2 linked regions of the Endozoicomonas sp. GU-1 genome follow. The protein of the gene in region 1 interacts with the protein of each later gene in a pairwise test. Links are inferred from orthologs where the notes say so. Each region holds a gene or a part of one and is shown in the gene's direction. Other genes may lie near its edges.

Region 1 (11,454 bases):
CACAGGTTTCTGTGCGTCTCGGGTCAATCACCACCACTTTCATGTCCGGCCGCTGTTCTTTCATCGCCCGGATACGTTGAAATAACACCGGGTGACACCAGGCCGTATTGGAGCCCACCAGCACCAGCAGGTTAGCCAGCTCCAGATCCTGATAAGTATTCGGTACGGTATCCGAACCAAATGCACGCTTCTGGCCAGCCACGGTGGAAGCCATGCAGAGCCGTGAGTTGGTATCCATATTGGCACTGCCGATAAACCCTTTCATTAGTTTATTGGCGACATAGTAGTCTTCTGTCAGCAGCTGACCCGACCCATAAATGGCCACAGAGTCCGGCCCATACTGTTCGATGGTTTCCTGTAGCCGTGAGGCCACGTGATCCAGGGCTTCAGACCAGACTACCTGACGACCATGGACTTTTGGGTAAAGAAGACGCCCGTCCAGTGATACCGTTTCCCCCAGGGCGCTGCCTTTGGAACAGAGCCGACCATAATTGGCTGTATGATCTTCCCGCCCGGTAATTTCCACCAGGTGCAGCTCAGGATCAACCACCCTGGCGGAAATACCGCAACCCACACCACAGTAGACACATGTTGTATTGATAGCCTTTGCCAATTGATTTACTGCCATGATGTTTGCCTGAATCAGAACCGTCATGCAGCCAGAAAACGCTGCCCGAAAATAAGTTGTTGCCGGATGGATGAAATGTCAGTGCCTGACTCCATCAACTCCTGGTACCAAAGGCCATCAGTTACATCACCATACAGGAGCACACCTTTGATGCGATTATTCTGAAGTACCAGTTTGCGATAGATTCCAGCGTCTGAAGCATCCAGTGTCATCACTTGATCAGAGTCAGACGGAATGAACTCACCACTGGAAAACAGGTTGATACCATCAACTTTCAAATTGGTGGGAATGGGGACTGGCGTAAACGTTTGACCACGGTCCCCCAGCAGCGATGCAGCAACAATTTCCGCATGCCGATACACCGGAGCAACCAGACCAAACAGCAATGACTGCGCTTCCTGCCCGCCAGTCAGTTGCATCTGCGCACATTCACCCACAGTAAAGATATCCGGATCAGACGTCTGCAGCCGCTCATTGACCAGAACCCCACGGTCGCATGTCAGGCCCGCCTCCTGCATCAGTTGTATATTAGGCCGGACACCGGCAGTCACTACTACCAGCGATGCGGGTAGATATTCCCCGTCAATCTGCACACCACAAACCCGACCATCAACGCCCTGGTAGGATTGCAGCGTAGCACTGCTGCGAAAAGTAATGCCTCTGCCCTCAAGTTCCTTGCGCAATAGCCCACCGGCATGTTGATCCAGCTGCCGGGCCATGGGAATGGGCATATTATCGACGATGGTCACCGACATGCCCCGTTTGGCCAGACCACTGCCACACTCCAGCCCCAGCAAACCACCGCCAATCACCACGGCCTGCCCCTGACCCGCTTCCAGCATCAGGTTGACATCGGCCAGACTGCGAAAGGCCAGAACGCCCTGAAGGTCCGCCCCGGGCACCGGAATCTGATTGGGCAAAGAGCCAGTGGCAAGAACAAGACGGTCATAGTCAAACGTATCACCACCGTGGGTGACCACCCGTTTTAATGAGCGATCAATCCGGATCGCTTTGTAGTTCACGCCCATCAGTAGCTCGATACCCTGCTGCTGATACCAGGCGGCACTTTTCAGCTGAATCCCGTCCAGATCGACACTGCCCGCCAACAATTTGGACAGCTGAATCCGGTTATACCCCGGGCAGCCCTCTTCCGAGAGTACGGTCACATGAAAAGGGCACTGACCACCGTTAAATAGATGTTCAAGAAAGCGGACCGAGCCCATGCCATTGCCAATAACCACCAGTTTTTGCCGACCATCCGGCTGTTGATAATGGTTCATCAGGCAACCTGCTCAGCAACTGGTCTTACCAGCGGTGCAGGCTGCACCTGTATGACACCTTCATGGACTCGCACCGGGAATACATTAAGGCTGACCGTATCATCTTCCAGACATTGTCCGGTGGTTAAATCAAAGTGCTGTTTGTAAATAGGCGACGCCACAACAAGATGCCCCCGCAGATCACCCACAATGCCCCGGGAGATCACATTGACACCACTGAATGGATCAAAGTTATCCAGGGCAAACACCTGATCCTTTACCCGGAATACCGCCACCTGATAAGCACCCACCAGGGCGCAGATGCCCAGGTTTGCAGAAAGCTGTTCATCCTGGCAGATCGTCGTCCACTGGCTCATTAGATAACCTCCTTCAGCTGTATTTTTTCCTGCTTTGTTGCTGGTCGTATCTGATGCCTTTCATCGACAAAAACAACATTGCTGTCCGGCTGGTCACTGTTAATAAAATGGCTGAAACGCTTGAGTTTTTCAGGACTCTCCAGTGTCGTTTTCCACTCACACTGATAGGTGCCCACCAGATGGGTCATTTCATCTTCCAGCGCCTGATTAATTCCAAGAGTGTCGTCTATAATCACCGACTTGAGATAATCCAGACCACCTTCCAGATTATCCAGCCAGACCGCGGTTCTCTGGAGCCGGTCAGCGGTGCGAATATAAAACATCATGAAACGGTCAATGTATTTCACCAGGGTTTCATCATCGAGTTCGGTGGCAAACAGGTCAGCATGCCTGGGTTTCATACCGCCATTACCGCCGACATAAAGATTCCAGCCTTTCTCGGTGGCAATAACGCCGACATCCTTACTCTGGGCTTCAGCGCATTCCCGGGTGCATCCCGAAACGGCCATTTTGACTTTATGGGGTGAACGCACCCCGCGATAACGGTGCTCAATGGCAATGGCCATACTGGTACTGTCCAGAACACCATAGCGACACCAGGTACTGCCGACACAGGATTTGACCGTTCTCAGGGATTTTCCATAGGCATGTCCGGTTTCAAACCCGGCGTCCACCAACCGCTGCCAGATAGCGGGCAACTCATTCACCCGGGCACCAAACAGGTCAATTCTCTGCCCGCCGGTGATTTTGGTGTAAAGGTTAAAGTCTCTGGCCACCTCGCCAATGACAATCAGCTTCTGAGGGGTAATTTCACCACCGGGCACCCTTGGAACAATGGAGTAAGTGCCGTCTTTCTGGATATTCCCCAGGAAATAATCGTTGGTGTCCTGCAGCGGGGCATGGTCACTCTTCAGAATGTAATCGTTCCAGCAGGAAGCCAGAATAGAACCAATGGTTGGTTTGCAAATATCACAACCCATTCCGCGACCATGCTTTTCGATCACCTGAGAGAACGTTGTCAACTCACCCACCCTGACCAGGTGATACAACTCCTGTCGTGAATGGGGAAAGTGTTCACAGATGTCTTTTTTGACTTCGACTCCCAGTTGCGTCAGTTCATGGTCAAGCACCTGTTTTACCAGCTGGGCACAACCACCGCAGCCGGTTCCGGCATTGGTTGACCCTTTGAGTGCAGCAATATCCTGGCAACCTGCGGCCACTGCATCGACCAGATCTCCCTTACTAACATTAAAGCAAGAACAGATCTGGGCAGTCTCCGGCAGTGCTGCAACACCCAGTCCGGCACTGGCACTGCCATCGCTTTGAGGTAAAATCAACTCAGCCGGATTGGCCGGTGGCACAATGCCATTCAACATCATTTGCAATAACGTGCCATAGTCGTCTGCATCACCCACCAGCACCGCGCCCAAGACCCGCTTTTTGGTTTTGGAAACCACCAGTTTTTTATAAACCTGTTTTTCCTCATCAATAAACTGATAGCTGAGGGAGCCTTTCGTATTGCCATGGGCATCACCAATACTGGCAACATCCACCCCCATCAATTTGAGCTTGGTACTCATATCTGCACCGGTAAACTGGCTGCTGCCTTTACCGGTTATATGATCAACCGCCACCTGGGCCATTTGGTAACCGGGAGCGACCAGGCCAAATATCCGGTTATCCCACAATGCACATTCACCGATGGCGTAAATCGATTCATCCGAGGTCAGACAGTCGTTATTGATAACGATCCCCCCTCGTTCCCCCATCACCAGCCCGGCCTGTTTTGCCAGTTCATCCCGAGGGCGAATACCCGCCGAGAACAGCACAATATCGGTATTTAAAACCTCACCATCAGCAAACTGCATTTGGTGGACTGTCCCCTCACCATCGGTAATCAGCCGTGTATTCTTGCCGGTATGGATTTGCACACCCAACGCTTCAATTTTCTGTCGCAGCATGGCACCGCCGCCAGCATCCACCTGGACCGCCATCAACCGGGGCGCAAACTCAACAACATGGGTTTCAAGGCCAAGATCCTTTAACGCTTTGGCGGCTTCCAGCCCCAACAGCCCGCCACCAACCACGGTGCCAACCTTGCTGCTGCCAGCCGCTTTGGCAATGGCCTGCAAGTCCTCAATGGTGCGATAGACAAAACAGTTGTCCCGCTCATGTCCCGGTACCGGCGGCACAAAAGGATAAGAACCAGTAGCCAGCACCAGTTTGTGGTAATGAATACGTCTCTCTTTATTGGTGGTCAATTCCCGGGTATCACGGTTAATGGCAATAACTGCTTCATCCAGAATCAAGTCAATGCCGTGTTTCTGATAAAAACCTTCAGGCACCATGGACAGATCTTCTGCACTGCGACCACTGAAAAATTCGGACAGATGAACACGGTCGTATGCAGGGCGGGGCTCTTCACCAAAAACAACCACCTGGTATTGCTCTAATCCACCAGCAGCCACCAGCTTTTCCATAAAGCTGTGACCGACCATGCCATTACCGACCACTACCAGGGTTTGTTTCCCGCTCATTTCGGCTAATTCCCCTTTTGATGAACCAAATTCTTCCTCCCCACATGCAGGGGATATGCCAAAACATACAAAGCACTGTCACAACAGGATTTGCCAGACCGGCAGCTTGTTGCCGGTGGCAAAATGCCCTCAGGTTTCCGGCCATCGATAATCCATGCACCAAAATAAGACCAAAAATGTAAGTGAACGACATTCAGGGAATAATTCTGGTGCATCACACTGCTTTGAGGCATCACTGCAAAAGAACGCTTCAGTACTCACACCCGCCTGCCAGTTGACCTGGCGCATAGGAGGCTTTTAAAGTTTCAGGGAATTCAGGTCGATGAAACCTGATTATTGATTAATTTTGATTGAACTACTTATTGGCAAACCTGCGCAGCCTTCTAAAATAGCTTTCCCGCTTTTATTGGTTTCTCTGATATCACACCACTATGGACTATCATTTCCAGCGCAACTTTTCCGGTCGTCCCGAAGCTCAGTTCTCCATGGACCATGAAGCAATGGGCATCTGGCTGACCGATGAGTTGGGCAGTAACAGGCAACAACTGGAGCACCTGTTACTGGTGGTTGAAAGTCTGGAGAAAGGACAGCGCTGGGAATATTTTGATGATGGCACAGACTATCGCCTTCATCTGACCCGGGATCACGCCGAAGTTCGGGCCGCCCTGCTGGATACCGAAATGGACTGTGAAGAGATGGAAGACCTGGACTATTACGACCATGAATCCATCAGCCACTGTGGGCTGGATGACTTTAAAACTCTTCTGGTTTGCTGGCAGGACTTTCTGAATATCTAGGAGGCTGACCGAGAATAGACTGCCCTACTGCGGTGGCAGCAAATTGGTCTAAAAAGTCGGAAATTTTTAGCAAATAGAACCACTATTTACTAAAAATTTCCGACTTTTTATCCTCAATTTTCTGCCATCCTCGCTACGGGCGCTATTCTCGGTCAGCCTCCTAGAGCCTGTCGGACTTAAGACTGTCCTACTGCGGTTGCGATAAATTGGTCTAAAAATTCCTGCTTCTTCGTCAAATAGCCCCGCTATTCTCCTCAGAAACAGAAATTTTTATCCTCAATTTCTCGCAATCCTCGCTACGGACGCTTAAGTCCGACAGGCTCCCAGGAGAGCAGAATGAACTCCATTCAGAGTTCATCACCAATCCTGAACTGCAATGCCTGAAAGATATGCACTAATTCTGGTGCACAGTCTTTCAACTCCACTCGCAGTGTACTGAACTCCCGACGTTCCGGGTAATCCTTACGCAGCAAATCAAACGTCAGCTTGCGTTGAGATTCTTCAGCCCTTATCAGCCCCTTGCGCATCGTGGCATCATCACGACGAATGTCGTAAACAGAACGGATCGCCCTGGAACAGGTGGTTGAAAAGGTCATTCCCTCACTGAACTTCATCTGTTTCAGTACCGGCAATGGCGTAATCGCAGGCAGACGCACCCTGGCAGGAAGCCCAAAGTGCTGGCACAGTGCCTTGTAAATCATTTCCGTACCGCGAATCTTTCCGTCCAGGCTGTATCCGGCAATATGGGGGGTAGCAATATCGACCCGAGTCATCAACTCCGGGTCAGCATCGGGTTCATGCTCCCAGACATCCAGCACAACGGTCAGATCGTCTCGCTCGCCCAGACACTGCTTTAAAGCAGCATTATCAATCACAGGCCCCCGCCCTGCATTGATTAACACCGTTCCCGGCTTCATTGCCTTAAGCTGCTGCTCACCGATCAGATAGTGGGTTGGATAAGGGCCATCCATTATCAGTGGGGTATGCAGACAAATGACATCCGAACATGCAATCAGTTGATCAACACTGACATAGCGACCACTGTTGCCTTCTGCCAATGCCAGCCAGGGGTCGCAGGCACACACTTCTACCCCAAGCCGCTCCATCATCTGATATAGACGACCACCCACCTGCCCCTTGCCAATAATGCCGACTGTTCGATCACGCAGTTCAAAACCGTCTCGCTCTGCCAGAATATCCAAAGCCGCCAGAACGTATTCAACCACTGCCGTGGCATTGCAACCCGGCGCATGACTGAAAGCAATTCCCCGGCTGGCCAGATACTCCCGGTCGATATGATCAAAACCTGCTGTGGCAGTACCGACGAACTTCAGTGAACTGTTTTCCACCAGCTGCCGACTCACTTTAGTCACGGACCGAACCAGCAAAGCATCCGCATCCTGCACATCCTTGGGTGAAATGTTCCGGCCAGGCAGAGCAACCACCTCCCCCATCGCCCCAAAGCACTCCATCAGCAAGGGAATATTTTCATCAGCCACTATTTTCATACACGATGTTTCATAAAATTGTTGTCATTAACAGCCAGCGCTGACCCTTAAAAAAAGCTAAAAATAATAAACTGGCTATGTTATACCAACATGAAAGCCGCAAAAACAGCATCCCTGCCTGAGGGTCCAGTGATCAAGATAACGGTAGACCGGTTTCCAACCCTGTTATTTGTCTTTGCCCTGGTGCTATCCGGATGCTCAGACCACTCCTCGCCTGAGTATTTTCTTGAGGAATACCCCCATCGACTCAGCCGGGTTACCGGTATCGATATCCCTGAACCAGAGATCGCTATCCCCACGCTGCCCCCGTTAAGACAACGCGCTTACCCGGCACCCGATCTCCGTATAAAAGCACTGGAAGCACTGGATTTGCTCAAATGCCCTGCTCTCAGTCAGGCTGTGGCCTACAGAAACAGCAGCCTGGGCAAGCAGATGCTCCCCTCGCAACACTATTTCTATGAGAAGACCCTGTTATCATTGATTCCCCAATGCATCGGCTCTTTACAACAAACCAATGACAACCGGGAAGTCATTGCCAAACTGCAAGAGATACTCAGCGAAAAACTGGCAACATTTCCAGCCATTGAGTGGAACCTGGTATTTGCCAATACTGAATTCAGCAAACAGTTGCACAGTCAGGGCAGGTTGCTCGCCATTGACGATCAGGCGAGTTTCCGGGGAACCCGCGCAGCACTTAACTACCTCACCCGATTACTGCCCGATCAATTACTTGAGCCCCCCTATACCGCCACTGATCTGGAACGTCACTTGCAACAGGTTACCGCCAGCCGGTACCTGGGAGAACTCATCTACTCCGCTGCCCTGTTAAGTCAGACCCTAAACCATGCTGCCAATATACTGCAGCTTCGTCTGGCAAAAGGGCCTGTTTGCCTCGCTGCTGACCCTGCGGAAGCAGAAAGGCTACACAATGTCTTTCGACTGTTTTATCGGGAAAAGATTCAGCCTTATCTTGCCAGGGTTGATCAGGAAGGAATCATTATCCGGAATGACTTCAGGCGTCTGCTCTCCCTCTTGCCAGCTGCACCCCGGGATGACATTCAACGCTATCTCAGCCTGATCACGCAAGCGTCAAACATTCACAGCCCCTGGTATCAGCTGGAAGAGAGCATTAAGCACCATACCACCAGCTGGGCTGAATTTCTGGATCAATGTGGCAAAGCACCGGCGCTACAGATTAACCAGAAGGCTTTCTGAAATTGATCCCAACGGCATGGAAAGGAAACTTTTATTAAAACAAATGGTCAGATTATGTCGCAAATGCCAATCAATTAATTATCAGGAGTATTAGCCAGTGTCCTTGCCCTCCGATAGCCTCAGCAGAGGTGCTGCAAACTTTACTGTTTCCGGCAGTGATTCCGTGCAATCGAATATTGATAACACTGCTTCTGCAAACAATTCGACTTTTTCTGGCAAGACCGTAGTTGATTCTGGTCAGAAAGGTGAATTTTTACCACAATTGCCACCGCTCAACACGGAGCCCCCGGGTATTGCACAAGACATTGCAAAAGATTCAACGTCTATTACTGATCGTTCGATTGCGGCAAGTCAGTCTGACGCTCCCCAGCCATTGGCCAATACGGGCATCCCTGATGATGTAAGAAAGTTAGCAACCATTAGAACCATTTCAGAAATACAGCCTATTAAAAATGCTGATAAAATTGAAGTTGCTACGGTCGATGGCTGGAAAGTGGTTGTTGAAAAATCCGAATTTAAACCAGGCCAACCGGTTATTTTTTGCGAAATTGACAGCGTCTTGCCGGTCAGGGATGAGTTCGAGTTTCTCAGGAAATCCTCCCATACAGTCTTGCCTGATGGCAGTGAAGGTTTTCGCCTGAAAACCATCAAACTCCGTGGTCAGCTGTCACAAGGCCTGGTGCTGCCGCTTTCATCATTAGGAAATGATGTAACTGTCAATTTGGGGGATGATGTAACCGCAAAACTCGGCATTAAAAAATATGAGCGACCAGGAAGCTTATCGGACCGTGACTTTATCAAAGGTTACTTTCCCTTTTTTATTCCAAAGACCGATGAAGAAAGAATACAAAACCTGCATTCTATTTTTGATTCCTTAAAAGATAAAAAATTCTATGTCTCAGAGAAACTGAACGGAACAAGTTCAACATTTTATTTGAGAAATAACGATTTCGGTATTTGCTCAAAGAACTTCGAACTGAAAACAGATAGAGATCACCCACTGGGTAAGGTAGCCAGCAAAAGTGACATTGAATCAAAACTCAGGGGCCTGGGAAAAAATATAGCGATCCAGGCTGAAGTCGTCGGTCACAAAATAGAAGCTAATCCATACGAGCTCGAGGAACTCCAGCTTTTTGTGTTTAATATTTATGATATTGACAAACAGTCATATATAAAAAAGGCAGAAATGGAAAAAATATGCCAGGAAATAGGTTTACCCACCTGCCCTGTTGTTTCCAATAACAAGGAGCTGGCTGCAACTATTGATAAGGTATTGGTGGATGCTAACGGAAAATCAAAGTTAAACAATCAGAAAAAACGAGAAGGTCTGGTCTATGTATTCGATGGTAACGATCCGGAGGAAAGAATCTCTTTTAAAGTGGTTTCCGACGATTATCTGTTAAAAGACAACACCGTCAAAGCAGCACCTTAACCCGGATATTTCACTGATTTCCCGTTTCTGCTCTATGGCAGTCTCGGGACATCAGCAGCAAGAACTCTGAAAAATCGCGGAATTACAAAAATAAAAAACAATTATTCTCATTTTTATCTACACGTGTAATCAGAATCTTTTCAACCCGGAATCCCTGCAATGCCCCCTATACTCACTTCCTGCATAACCCTGACGCCAACGTCTGATTCGGCTGGCACTGATAGCAACCACGGTCCGGAGCAAGCTTCTGGCTGGTCACGCTACTGGAATGTCAGTAAGTCGATAGCTAAATCCATCCATCCGGGCTTTAACCCCCATCAAGGGCCTGATCAGCCGGATACCCCATGGATACAACTGAATATTCAACCCAGAGAGCTGGCCCTGCGCCTGGTCCAGAAAACCATACCGGCCAATAGCTATCTGAATACCATTAATCAACTGGCCATGGCCTGTATGGCGCTGGCCAGCCTGCCCGGTTGTGACGGGGCTTCTTCAGAGGGTAGCGCCAGCACTCATGGTTCGGCCACAGCCAACACTACTGGCAGTAACAAACCAACAAGGCGGGCCAGCAGTCCTGACACAAGTTCAACACCCACCCCGCCAACCTCAACCGTCCCGCCAGGCTGCAGGGGCGAGCCGATTCCTGTTGATAGAGCCGCAGTCCTGGCCAAAGTCGGGAAGGAGAAGGAGCCCTGTTATCCAGCCAATGGTACCTACACACAGACCACTAATATTGATGCTGGCAACCCTCGACTATCTCGCACTTCACCGGTGAGTACAACGGTAACGGCAATACCATCAACAACCTGAAGGGTTGCCTGTTTAACAGCCTTCAGGGCAATGGAGCAGTCCGCAATCTCACAATTACTAATGGCCATATTGACCGTGCAGGGCTGCCCGGGACAAACGACACAGGCAGTGCAGCACTGGTTGCCTGTACCATGTCAGGGGGCTCAAGGCAGGAAAACATCGTCGTAGAAAATTCAACGATCGAGGTCACGGCTAAACAACCTTCGGTAAAACAACACAGACAGCTGGGGATGCTGGCGGGCAAGATGAACGACAGCGCCGTACTCAGGGACAACCAGATCAACAACGTCAACATTATTATTCAGGGCAGTGGGATTGACGTCGGCATGCTGGCCGGGCAAGCACTGGATAGAGCCACCATCGACAGCAACCAGGTTGAAAACTGCAAGGTATGCCTCTCAGGATTTGGCAGTAGCAAGAAGAGTATCGGTATTAAGACCATGGCCGAGACCAATATCAACATCGGCCTGATCGCAGGGAAAATGGTTGGTAACGAACATAACAATGTAGTCGTTAAAAACTCAACGTTGATTCATAACCGCATTGAAAGCTCACAGGACGTTTGGGCGGCCAATATCGGTGGTGTTGCCGGCAGGGCCGATTTTGCCCGTATTGAAGATACGCAGGCCCACAGTCAAAACAAAATTCATTATCATTCCATAATAATTGATGGACGCATCGCAGTGGTGGTTGCTGATGCCCGTCATTGCACAATTCTGGATACTACCACCCGCGACAACCACCTGCAGGCAACCGTTAACTCTTTCTTACCGGCACATGTTGGCATCGTTACCGCAGATTGTCACAATAGTACTATCAAGCATACCCTGGACATCGGCTCTGATCTGGACTTGTCCCAAAGCAGCCTTCGAAAAGATTCGGCGGGAGGCC
Region 2 (11,365 bases), 3.4 Mb from region 1 along the record:
GCGGCCAGCGAAGGGGTAAGTGAGGATGGTTTTCGCTTGGCCGTGAATACCAACAGCCATGGTGGGCAGTCGGTGTACCATATACACCTGCATTTGCTGGCGGGACGTCAAATGCAGTGGCCGCCGGGCTGATTGTGAGCCATAGAGGTTTTGCGTAGGGCCTTAAAAAGAAGGGAACCACAAAGGCACAAAGACACAAAGCTTTTTCTGGGCTTGCCTGGTTCAGGCTCAGCAAACAAAAAAGGCTTCCTTTGTGTCTTCGTGCCTTTGTGGTTTGAATCCTCTATTCGGTTTCGATAATCTCGTAGCTGTGGGTGATTTCAACACCACCTTTGCCCAGCATATGGGCAACCGAGCAGTATTTTTCGGCGGATAAGTTTACGGCACGTTCCACCTGGGATGCTTTGATCTTGCTGCCTTTCACCACAAAAGACAGATGTATTCTGGTAAATACAGCGGGAATGGCATCAGCGCGTTCGGATTCAATGTCCACATGGCAGCTGGTCACTTTCTGACGCGCTTTTTCCAGGATATTGACCACGTCCACCGAAGAGCACCCACCTAAACCCATCAACACCATCTCCATGGGGCTCGGTGCGCTCTTCTGGTGTTTATCGGCATCCATAACGATGGAGTTGCCACTGTCGGTCAGTCCCAGAAAACGCTGGTTATCAACCCACTTGACTTGTGCCTTCATTTGAAATTCCTGTTCTCGTTTGACTGTTTCTATTTGCGGGCAATTCTAAAGCCTTTGCATCAAAACAGCTATTCAATCAGAATTCTGTATTCTTCGTAACAGCATCCATTCATCGAATAGTGCCAAGACATTCAAGAAAAGTTTGCGGTATGATGTGACCAAAACAAGGCAGTTGTGGTGAAAAGATGTTGGCAAAGAATTTACCTGTCAGACCAGCCTCCGGTGTAAAACACTTTTTGTCTGTTTTTTTGGACATGTGCTCCCGGAAAAACTATCCGGCCAGAAGTACCATACTCTGTGCCGGTGATACTTCAGAGACCCTTTATTACATCGTCAAGGGTGCTGTATCCGTGGTTATCGAAGACGATGATGGTCGTGAGATGATCGTTGCCTATCTGAATCAGGGGGACTTTTTTGGAGAAATGGGTCTTTTCGACGAGGGTCAGCAGGAACGCAGTGCCTGGGTTAAGGCCAAGACCGCCTGTGAGGTAGCGGAAATCAGTTACCAACAGTTCAGGGATCTGGTGCAGAAAGAACCCGAGATTCTGATGATGCTGTCTGGTCAGATGGCTGCCCGTTTGAAGGATACCACCCGGAAGATGGGGGATCTGGCATTTCTCGATGTGACCGGCCGGGTGGCCAGAACGTTGCTGGATTTATGCCGTCAACCCGATGCCATGACGCATCCTGATGGGATGCAGATCAAAATAACCCGTCAGGAAATTGGTCGTATTGTCGGTTGCTCCCGTGAAATGGTTGGGCGGGTTCTGAAAAGCCTTGAAGCCCAGGGGCTTGTTTCGGTAAAAGGAAAAACCATGGTGGTGTTTGGCACCCGTTAGAAGAGCCGTAACAATCAACCCTTGCTGAGTGTCATTGGAACCTATACTGAGGCTTATATGTTTTCTCAGGGGTTTCATAACATGGTTAATAAAGGTATCAGGTTCCTGGCTCTGCCGATCGCACTATCTGCCTTGCTGTCGGGGTGTTCAAATAATACGGGTCAGGTTGAAGGCAAGGTAGAGGAAAAGCTGGAAGTTGTCATGTTTCGGGTGACTCCGGCAGGTAATGGGCCAACCATAGGCAGCGTGATTATCCATCATGCCGATGATGTTACAAAAGGGGTCAGATTACAGCCGACTCTGCATGATCTGTCGCCCGGTAAACATGGCTTTCATGTTCATGAAAATCCCTCCTGTGAGCCCGGAGAAAGGGGGGCAGAGCGTTGCTGCCCTGGCCGCAGGTGATCACTATGACCCCAATGGCACCGGCCACCACGAGGGGCCTGACGGTCACGGGCATTTGGGGGATTTGCCGGTATTAATGGTGGATGAATATGGGAAGGCGATGAGCCCGGTTGTAGCACCTCGACTGTCACTCTCTGAACTGAAGGGGCGTTCACTGGTGATTCATGCTGGTTCCGATAACTATTCTGACAACCCTCCCCTGGGTGGCGGTGGTGCCAGAATAGCCTGTGGGGTTATTCAATAGTTGGCCAAGATTGGCCGACCCTCTCAGGGCGGCCTTTGATCATAAATAACTGCCAAATAATCTGCTGAGCGCTTCTCCCGGATCTTCCTGACGCATAAAAGCCTCTCCCACCAGAAAGCTGTTCACATTGTGCCGGACCATGGATTCCACATCCTGCTTTGTGTGTATACCACTTTCCGTAACCACCAGCCGACCATCGGGAATCCGGTTCAGCAACTCAAAGGTATTATCCAGACTCACTTCAAATGTATGCAGATTGCGATTGTTGATACCAAGAATAGCGCCCGGCAATGGCAGCGCTCTTTCCAGCTCATCGGCCCCGTGCACCTCGACCAGAACGTCCATTCCAAGGGATTGTGCCAGCGCATTAAATTCACTGAGCTGTTGGTCAGACAGTGCGGAGACGATCAACAGGATACAGTCAGCACCGATCATCCGGGCTTCGTATATCTGATACGGGTCGACCATAAAGTCTTTACGTAGCACAGGCAGAGAGCAGGCATCTCGAGCAGCCTGTAAAAAGCGATCACTCCCCTGAAAAAAATCCTGGTCCGTCAACACGGACAGGCAGCTGGCTCCGGAGCGTTCGTAGCTTCTGGCGATGTCAGCGGGCTCGAAGTGTTCCCGAATAACCCCTTTGCTGGGAGAGGCTTTTTTGATTTCCGCAATGATAGCGGCCTGTTGCTTTTCCACCCGTAACAGCAGGTTTCGGGCGAACCCCCGTGTTGGGGTGTTTTCTTCGGCCAGCGTTTTCACTTTATCAAGCGGCCTGGTATTGCGGCGCTCAGAAACTTCTTCATGCTTCCGGGCAATGATTTTATTCAGAATCGTCGGTAGCAACATGAATGGGATCCTCACACTGACCAGGTGGCTGCTTCAGCAGAAAAAACGCGGGTGAAGCTGGCCAGCTCTTTCATTTTCTCCAGCGCCAGGCCGCTATCGATAGCGTCCCGGGCCATCAGAATACCTTCCTCAAGGCCACCGGCAACTCCCGAAAGATAGATGGCAGCACCAGCATTCAGGGTGATCATGCTGGCGGCTTTTTCAGCGTATTTTCCTTCCTGCTTACCGAGGGCGTCTTTGATCAGCGCCAGTGATTCATCACTGTCTTTTACATCCAGCCCGATCAGGCTTTGGGAGTTGATATTGAAATCTTCCGGTGTCAGGGTGTATTCGCGGATGTTGCCATCCTTCAGCTCAGCAACGTGAGTGGCACTGGCAATACTGATTTCATCCAGTCCATCGACGGAGTGCACCACCATAACATGCTCATTGCCCAGTTCACGCAGTACTTCCGCCAGAGGACGGCATAGCTCCCGGTTAAAGACACCAATCAGCAGATTTTTTACGTTAGCCGGGTTGGACATCGGCCCAAGAATATTAAACAGAGTACGAATGCCCAGCGCCCGGCGCACTCCGACCACATTTTTCATGGCTGAGTGGTGGGCTGGTGCAAACATAAAGCCGACCCCCACCTCAGTAATGCAGCGGGCCACCTGATCAGGGCTGATATCCAGGTTGACGCCAGCCTGCTCCAGAAGATCGGCGCTGCCACTTGCGCTGGAAACCCCTCGGTTACCGTGTTTTGCCACTTTGGCACCGGCAGCCGCACAGACAAATGCCGACGCTGTCGAGACGTTGAACAGGTGGGCTCCATCCCCGCCGGTACCGACAATATCCACCAGGTGCTCAGTGTTAACCTCAACCCGGGTAGCCAGCTGTCGCATAACCATGGCCGCCCCGGTGATCTCTTCAATGCTCTCGCTTTTCATCCGCATGCCCGTCAGAAAAGCCGCAATCTGGCTGTCACTGCACTGGCCTGTCATGATCTGTTGCATGACCTCGACCATTTCATCCCGGCTCAGGTCAAGATGTTGTACGACCCGGTTGATGGCTTCTTTTATCTGCATGTCTTCATTCCCTTAGCTCAATGGTTATATGGACTGTTTGAGAAAATTGGCCAGAAGGTCGTGTCCCTGTTCGGTCATAATGGACTCCGGATGAAACTGCACGCCCTCAACGGGCAGTTCTCTGTGGCGAACGCCCATGATCTCGTCATTGCTGCCGTCGGCAAACTGCGTCCATGCGGTGACCTCAAGACAATCAGGAAGACTCTCTTTATCAATCACCAGTGAGTGGTAACGGGTTGTGGTGACCGGGTTGGCCAGTCCCTGAAACACCCCGAAATCCTGATGGAAGACCGGGGAAACTTTCCCGTGCATCACCTGTCGGGCACGAACAATCCTGCCGCCATACACCTGGCCAATGCTCTGATGGCCAAGACAGACTCCCAGGATCGGAACCTTACCCTGAAAATGTCGTATAACATCCATGGATATGCCAGCTTCGTTTGGCGTGCACGGGCCAGGAGAAATAACGATATGGTCTGGCTTTAACTTTTCGATGTCATCAATGGTGATGTGATCGTTCCTGTGGACATCGACAGTAGCCCCCAGTTCCGAGAAGTATTGAACCAGGTTAAAGGTGAATGAGTCGTAGTTGTCGATCATTAACAGCATCAGTGTTTCATCCCTTTAATGAATCCGGTTTGGGCCATGGCTACCGCACGAAACATTGCACGCCCTTTATTCATGGTTTCTTGCCATTCCAGGTCCGGGCTGGAGTCAGCAACAATACCGGCACCGGCCTGAATATGGAGCTGCCGGTCTTTGATAACCGCGGTTCTGATGGCAATAGCGGTGTCCATATTGCCGTTCCAGGCCAGGTAGCCCACTGCGCCGCCATAGACTCCCCGTTTGACCGGCTCCATTTCATCGATGATTTCCATGGCCCGTACTTTGGGTGCCCCACTTAACGTCCCTGCGGGTAGCGTAGCTTTTAGTACATCCAGGGCATCCAGTCCACTTTTCAGTTCGCCCGTCACATGGGAGACAATGTGCATAACGTGGGAGTAGCGCTCGATGACCATCTTGTCCGTCAGCTTTACTGAGCCTGTGGTTGCTACACGTCCAACGTCGTTTCTTCCCAGGTCGATCAGCATCAGGTGTTCTGCCAGCTCTTTGGGGTCATTGAGCAGCTCCTGTTCGAGCGCTTTATCCTTCTCTTCGGTATCACCGCGTTTTCGGGTGCCGGCAATGGGCCTTACGGTCACCTCGCCATCTTCCAGCCGGGCCAGAATTTCAGGAGAAGAGCCCACTACATGAAAATCCCCCAGATCCATGTAGTACATGTAGGGGGAAGGGTTGGTGCTTCGCAGAGCCCGGTAAAGATTCAGCGGTGAACTGTCATAGGGAATGGACATTCTCTGGGAGAGAACCACCTGCATTGCGTCGCCTGCCAGAATGTAATCCCGAATAGCGCCAACGGAATCTTTGAAGGCTTCTTCGCCAAACCCTGATTGAAAATCATCTTCACAGGCGGGGTTCAGAGAGGCCTGGACCGGAGGTTGAATGTGGCTGGTTTGCAGCTGGCGCACAAGGTTGTCCAGGCGGAATTGTGCTTTTTCCAGTGCGGCTGGCTGGTCAGGGTTGGCATGGGTGATCAGGATCAGTTTGCCACTGAGGTTGTCGAATACTACTAGTTCATCAGACACCATTAACAGGATGTCCGGTGTATGCAGTTCGTCCTTCGGGGCGCTCTGTGCCAGTTTGGGCTCAATGTAGCGAATCGTATCGTAACCAAAATAACCCACCAGGCCGCCGGTGAATCTGGGCAGTTCCGGCAACTCCGGCACTTGATAACGTTGCTGGAATGCCTTGATAAACGCCAGTGGGTCGCTGGTGGTGTGTTCTTCGACAATCTGGCCATCGGTTTCGATCTGAATACGATCGCCGTTGACCCGTAGCAAGGTGCGGCAGGGCAGGCCAATCATCGAGTAGCGGCCCCACTTTTCACCGCCCTCCACGGACTCCAGCAGGTAGGAGTAGCGGCCATTGGCAAGCTTGAGATAGGTGGTTAACGGTGTGTCCAGGTCTGCCAGAATCTCTCGTACAACGGGAATGCGGTTGTATCCTTCTCTGGTCAGACGCGCAAACGCTTCAGGCATCATAGCAGCTCTCTCGAATAAGCTAACAGGATTATTGATTGAAATTATCTATGTTTGGCAACAACCATGTTGCCGTTGGGCTAAGTGAAATTGGCAGGCCTATGGCCAGCACCAGGAGGTGAAAAGGAGGGGCATTGAAGTCAGGAAAGCGCCGAAACAGGTGTTTTGGTAGCTGCATCTGATGTGAAAACGCTTTTGGTGAAGACTGTCTCGGTTTCGACAGTCTCGGTTTCGACAGAGTTTCACTGCAAACTCCCTGCGCACTGCTAAGTTATTTCGGTGCTTCTCACTATATTGTGATTGAAAATGGTATATGAATGCTCTGACTATTACAAACCGAAGAATTGCCCTGCTTGTTGTCCCGGGTTGTGATGCTCTCCGCTCTCCCGTATCCGAGGGAATAAAGGACAGGGTTTATGGCAATTATGTTTAATGATGCAGTGTGCTGCAGTTGTCTGTTATTGATTCTGATCAGTTTATTAGTACATCCACTTAATGAATGGGGTACCTTCTTGAAGTGGTTGAGACTATGCAGGGAAATTCACATGATAGAAAATTCCAGTTACACCCGGGGGCTGAATCAGGCTCAAGGCTTGATGCAAAGCGATCTCCATAATCCAAGAGCAATACCGGGTCAACGTACACATGAAGGTTGCTGGTCGTCAACGACCAGGAAAAAAATCACTGGTTACCTTGTTAGCCGACCTTTGGTTTATATCTGCAATAAAACATTGTCAATTTATTTGAAAATCGCACTATGCAGGCAAGGGGGAATTGATAGTTCAGAAAAATTATTGAGTTCGGAGGAGACAGAAAAGGTAAATATGTTTCTGAGTGAGTTGCATGCTCGTGCCAGCGAGCTGATCCAGAAACTCGATCTTAACGACGTGAGACAAGAGGTTAAACAGTCTTTCATAGATCTTGATCTGATGGATTTGAGAGGTGAGTGGACTCAGGAAATATTCGAGATAATCAGTAACAACTTATCGGATGATATTTCGCAGGAAACGATAGAAAGGGAAATCAGTGAGGTTTTCAAGAATATCAAATCAAATGATTATTTGATGCATGCGATTCATAACATCATTAATGTCAGTGAAACGACCGAAGGCATGCTCGAAAAGGGCAAAAATGAAATTATTCATGAACTGGAATCGGTACTGCCATTTGCTCTGGCGCTCAATTTACTGACCAAAGCACAAATTCAAAATACCGAAGTATTGGAAGTGTGTGTTCATTTGTGGAAAAAAAAGCGAAATGAAATGAGGAGGGCTAACAGAGGGCTGGGTTTCAAAAAAGTGATTAAGCTCATCTCCGTTGAGCAGCCTATTGTGAAGATGTTGAAAAGTCGAACGAAACGAGATTATCCTCATTCGCAGGGGCGTTGTGTTTTGCCCTTTAATATCATTGAAGCGACCGCCTTTGAGACAGTCAGAGGCCGTCACGAAAATGCCTGTGCAGGCTTGACCCTGGCCCAGCATTATCCGGGAAAATACACCCAACGTGCTTCTGAGTTGGATGAGCAGGGGCAGCAACCCCTGTTCAATTATCCGATGCCAAAGCAGTGGAGTGATCTCTACACAACCTGGAATATGAATTTTTGCGTCAACAGCAAAGAGCGACCCGAAATGCTGAGTAAGTTGTTGATGCCTGCGGTGAGTAGTTATCAGGATAAGCCCAGGACCTATATATCGTGTAGATCATATGCGTTATATACCGCGCTTAACTATCTGTTTTTCAGAGCTGAGAAGTCGAATCCGGTACCCAGGCTGTCAACGGTTGCGAAGCAGGCGTGGGGGCACAGCAATCGGGTTTGTTCACGTCTTTACCAGCGTGAGGTAACTTCGGAGGCCGCTGTTTGGGAAAATGGAATGGCACCGACTGCATGACACCATTCCCGAACCTGGTTAAGCCTTCGTTGGGAGAAGTGTGGTTAATGACGCAATCCCCAGGTCAGGCTTGGCCCACTCAATAGGTTCACCATGATTATATCCATAAGGTAAGCCAATCACCCGGACACCCGCTACTCTGGCTGCACGAATATCATTAACAGAGTCACCAATCATCAGCGACTTTCCGGTGGGACAATTAAACCTCTGCATGGCATGCAGCAGAGGCATGGGGTGAGGTTTTTCTTCAGGGAGGCTTTCTACCAGCGTGCCATCCAGGTCGTACATGACCTGGCCAGGTTGTTCAGAAATGGATGGCCGCTGGATGTTGTCATGGTTTATAAAGCCACGACTTCAGCCAGCTCGGAGCGCATTTGTGTCACGACATCCTGATAGTTGTCAGCACCAAAAATGGCGGAGCCGGCAACAAAGGTATCCGCACCGGCCTCGGCAATCTGGCGGATATTACTGGCCGACACACCACCATCTACCTGAAGACGGATATTCAGCCCACTATCATCAATCAGCTTGCGAACCCTGCACAGTTTTTTCAGGGTTGAGGGAATAAACTTCTGACCGCCAAAGCCGGGATTGACCGACATCAACAGGATCATATCCAGCTTGTCCATCACATACTCAAGCCCATCGGGGGATGTTGCCGGATTGAGTACCAGCCCAGCCTGGCAGCCACCTTCGCGAATCAGTTGTAAGCTGCGATCAATATGTTCAGAGGCTTCCGGATGGAAAGTGATCATGCTGGCACCGGCTTCAATAAAATCACCGATGATACGATCGACAGGGCTCACCATCAGGTGAACATCGATGGGCGCAGTGACGTCATGCTTTCTCAGTGCCTTGCAGACCATCGGACCCAGGGTGAGGTTCGGGACGTAGTGGTTGTCCATAACATCAAAGTGAATCCAGTCCGCTCCGGCGGCCAGAACATGATCGACCTCTTCACCCAGGCGGGCAAAATCTGCGGAAAGAATGCTTGGGGCAATAATATAGTCGCGCATGGTTATCCTGATCTGCTTGTGTATGATTTTTGGCGATTGTAGCGGGTTGTCAGGGCTCTGTCAGGTGCAACCGGCTCTGACACATCGCAGGGATAGACCGGCCATTTCAGGCTGAGACCGTAGCGTAATGCCTGCACAATTATTCACAATGGTTGACATCGTCTATGCTTTTACGCCACGCACTGTGCTGACTGAGCACCCCGTTATCTTCTGGTCAACGGTCAATCGACTGGAGGAGGGACCGCCTCGAAAAAGGTTAAGGTTCATTTGATTGGCAGCATTGTTGGTGAGGCTTGTGGTAAAAATAAAGACGATTTTTTCAAGCGCTTTGGTGTGGGGAATGAGGCGATATGGTTGTATCGCACTGATTATCACCGGCCAGGCAATGGCAACTTATCAGGGCCAGTCTGACGACGTTGTGGCTTCAGACTATGTGGGCTCTGTGGAATTGAGGGATATCTTCGGTGTTAAGGGGAATTTGAAATATACCGTGGGGTGCCAGCAGGGGGTTGCCGAGTCCTGTCGAATAATGATTTCAGTCCCGTCAGAGGCGGAAGAGATTGATCAAATGGAGGAAGTGGAGGATAGAGCTTTTGGTTATGTCAATTACCTCTCTTACCTTAAACGAACCGGGCAACCGTTGTTGGTGGACTATGAGGAAATATTGACTGAATCCGCATCAGAGGTTTCGGGTTACAAGGTGCGATTTACCACGGAAAGTAAGGTCAGGCGGTTGGTAAAAAAAATTGATTCAAGGACAATGCCCGCCCCTTTGCAGAAAAACCCGTTGTTACTTTTTTTAATTCTGGCAACCCATCAGTCAGCCCTTGATTTGATGCTGTCCCCGGAAAGAACGCTTTATATTATGAGCCTGGAGTGGATGGATCTTAAGTCACTGTACATCAGTAGCGCAGGGCGAGGGGGGATTTATGGTTATCGATATTACAAATTTCCCAAGGATAATGAGCTTTTTCTCGATCTTGGCGGGCCTTTCAGTATAAACGGCCTCTCAGAAGGTGTCGGGTTCAGTTTTGCTGATAATGACAGAACTCAGCCTCCTGTGAGAATGGTGACCGGGTATCATGGGGATCAGAAAAACGGTTTTGTTAACAGGGTATCTTTTATCGTCACTTACGCTGCCCTCGCCGGTGGTTTTGGTGTGAGTTTATGGAGTCGAAGCATTATTGGCTTCCTGCTGAACTCCCTGTTACTGGCTGTTGAAGTCCGAACCAGTGGCGCTTCCTCAGAGCTTGAGAGGCTCGGCAGAAGGTTGCTTCCGCAAGGTCTTCAGTTTAACCCGGACTTTCAGGGGCGGCATATTTTAAAAGTCCTCAGGGCTTCTGAAGGCGATTTGCAGGTTGCTCGTTAGTCATGTGGCCGCGTTATGCAAATTAATAATGCAAAACCATGGGCTGGCAAAAATATCCGGTCAGCTGTTCCCTGGATGTGCTGTCACAGAAGGCAAGTATGGTGGTTCCGGGTTTTTAACAGAGATCCGGTTCGCAGGGGGCTTTATTTCCTCTTGCCAAACGGTATAATACCGCTCCCGTTTCCCGATTGAGCGCCCAATGTTTTGAACAGGCCGGTATTGCTGATCTGGGGCTATTAGCCTGGCTCTTGCCCAGCAGGGAACGGCCATGTAGGAACAGGTATCGCGTCAGCGATATCATAGAGGCGAATTTAATGAAAACTTTTAGTGCTAAGCCAGAAACCGTAAAACGTGACTGGTTCGTAGTTGATGCCGAAGGCAAAACGCTGGGTCGTCTGGCAACAGAAATCGCTCTGCGTCTGCGCGGCAAGCATAAGCCAGAGTACACTCCTCATGTGGACACTGGCGACTACATCGTGGTAGTAAACGCCGAGAAAGTACGTGTTACCGGACGTAAGTCTACTGACAAGATGTACCACCGCCACACCGGTTACATCGGCGGCCTGAAGTCCATCAGCTTTGACAAGCTGATCGACCACAAGCCTGAGCTGGTAATCGAAACGGCTGTTAAGGGGATGCTGCCCAAGAATTCTCTGGGTCGTGCCATGTACAGCAAGCTGAAGGTTTATGCCGGAAGCGAGCATCCACATGCTGCTCAGCAGCCTCAGCAACTGGAAATTTAATCAGGGGTGGTTATGTCTGTAACTCAATACTACGGAACTGGACGTCGTAAGTCCTCAACCGCACGTGTTTTCCTGAGAGCTGGTTCTGGCAGTATCACTGTCAATGGCCGTTCCCTGGACGAATACTTCGGCCGTGAAACTGCTCGAATGGTAGTTC

Evidence for each region.
Region 2: the proteins of O3276_RS06155 (region 1) and crp interact in binary tests that used the Escherichia coli proteins (3 or more experiments, as listed by UniProt). The link is inferred for Endozoicomonas sp. GU-1 from one-to-one orthologs.

Annotation. Positions count from the first base shown.
Region 1 is NZ_CP114771.1:1,498,111-1,509,564, forward strand. The notes cover bases 4,118-6,915. They hold O3276_RS06155 (YacL family protein), read left to right. Parts: upstream 4,118-5,232; coding sequence 5,233-5,598; downstream 5,599-6,915. Other genes in these bases: nirB (nitrite reductase large subunit NirB), read right to left, coding at 4,118-4,801; pdxB (4-phosphoerythronate dehydrogenase PdxB), read right to left, coding at 5,946-6,915. Also shown: O3276_RS06135 (nitrate reductase), read right to left, coding at 1-628; O3276_RS06140 (NAD(P)/FAD-dependent oxidoreductase), read right to left, coding at 652-1,908; nitrite reductase small subunit NirD, read right to left, coding at 1,908-2,264; more of nirB, read right to left, coding at 2,264-4,117; more of pdxB, read right to left, coding at 6,916-7,106; O3276_RS06165 (DUF3080 family protein), read left to right, coding at 7,197-8,321; O3276_RS06170 (RNA ligase (ATP)), read left to right, coding at 8,419-9,753; O3276_RS06175 (hypothetical protein), read left to right, coding at 9,913-10,563; O3276_RS06180 (hypothetical protein), read left to right, coding at 10,695-11,454.
Region 2 is NZ_CP114771.1:4,943,900-4,955,264, forward strand. Bases 1-2,709 are described here. They hold crp (cAMP-activated global transcriptional regulator CRP), read left to right. Parts: upstream 1-882; coding sequence 883-1,536; downstream 1,537-2,709. Other genes in these bases: O3276_RS20640 (histidine triad nucleotide-binding protein), read left to right, coding at 1-132; O3276_RS20645 (OsmC family protein), read right to left, coding at 284-697; O3276_RS20655 (superoxide dismutase family protein), read left to right, coding at 1,738-1,941; O3276_RS20660 (superoxide dismutase family protein), read left to right, coding at 1,877-2,185; trpC (indole-3-glycerol phosphate synthase TrpC), read right to left, coding at 2,225-2,709. Also shown: more of trpC, read right to left, coding at 2,710-3,028; trpD (anthranilate phosphoribosyltransferase), read right to left, coding at 3,040-4,095; O3276_RS20675 (anthranilate synthase component II), read right to left, coding at 4,120-4,704; trpE (anthranilate synthase component I), read right to left, coding at 4,704-6,194; O3276_RS20685 (hypothetical protein), read left to right, coding at 6,737-8,080; O3276_RS20690 (HAD-IA family hydrolase), read right to left, coding at 8,099-8,368; rpe (ribulose-phosphate 3-epimerase), read right to left, coding at 8,419-9,096; O3276_RS20700 (hypothetical protein), read left to right, coding at 9,437-10,465; rplM (50S ribosomal protein L13), read left to right, coding at 10,780-11,208; rpsI (30S ribosomal protein S9), read left to right, coding at 11,221-11,365.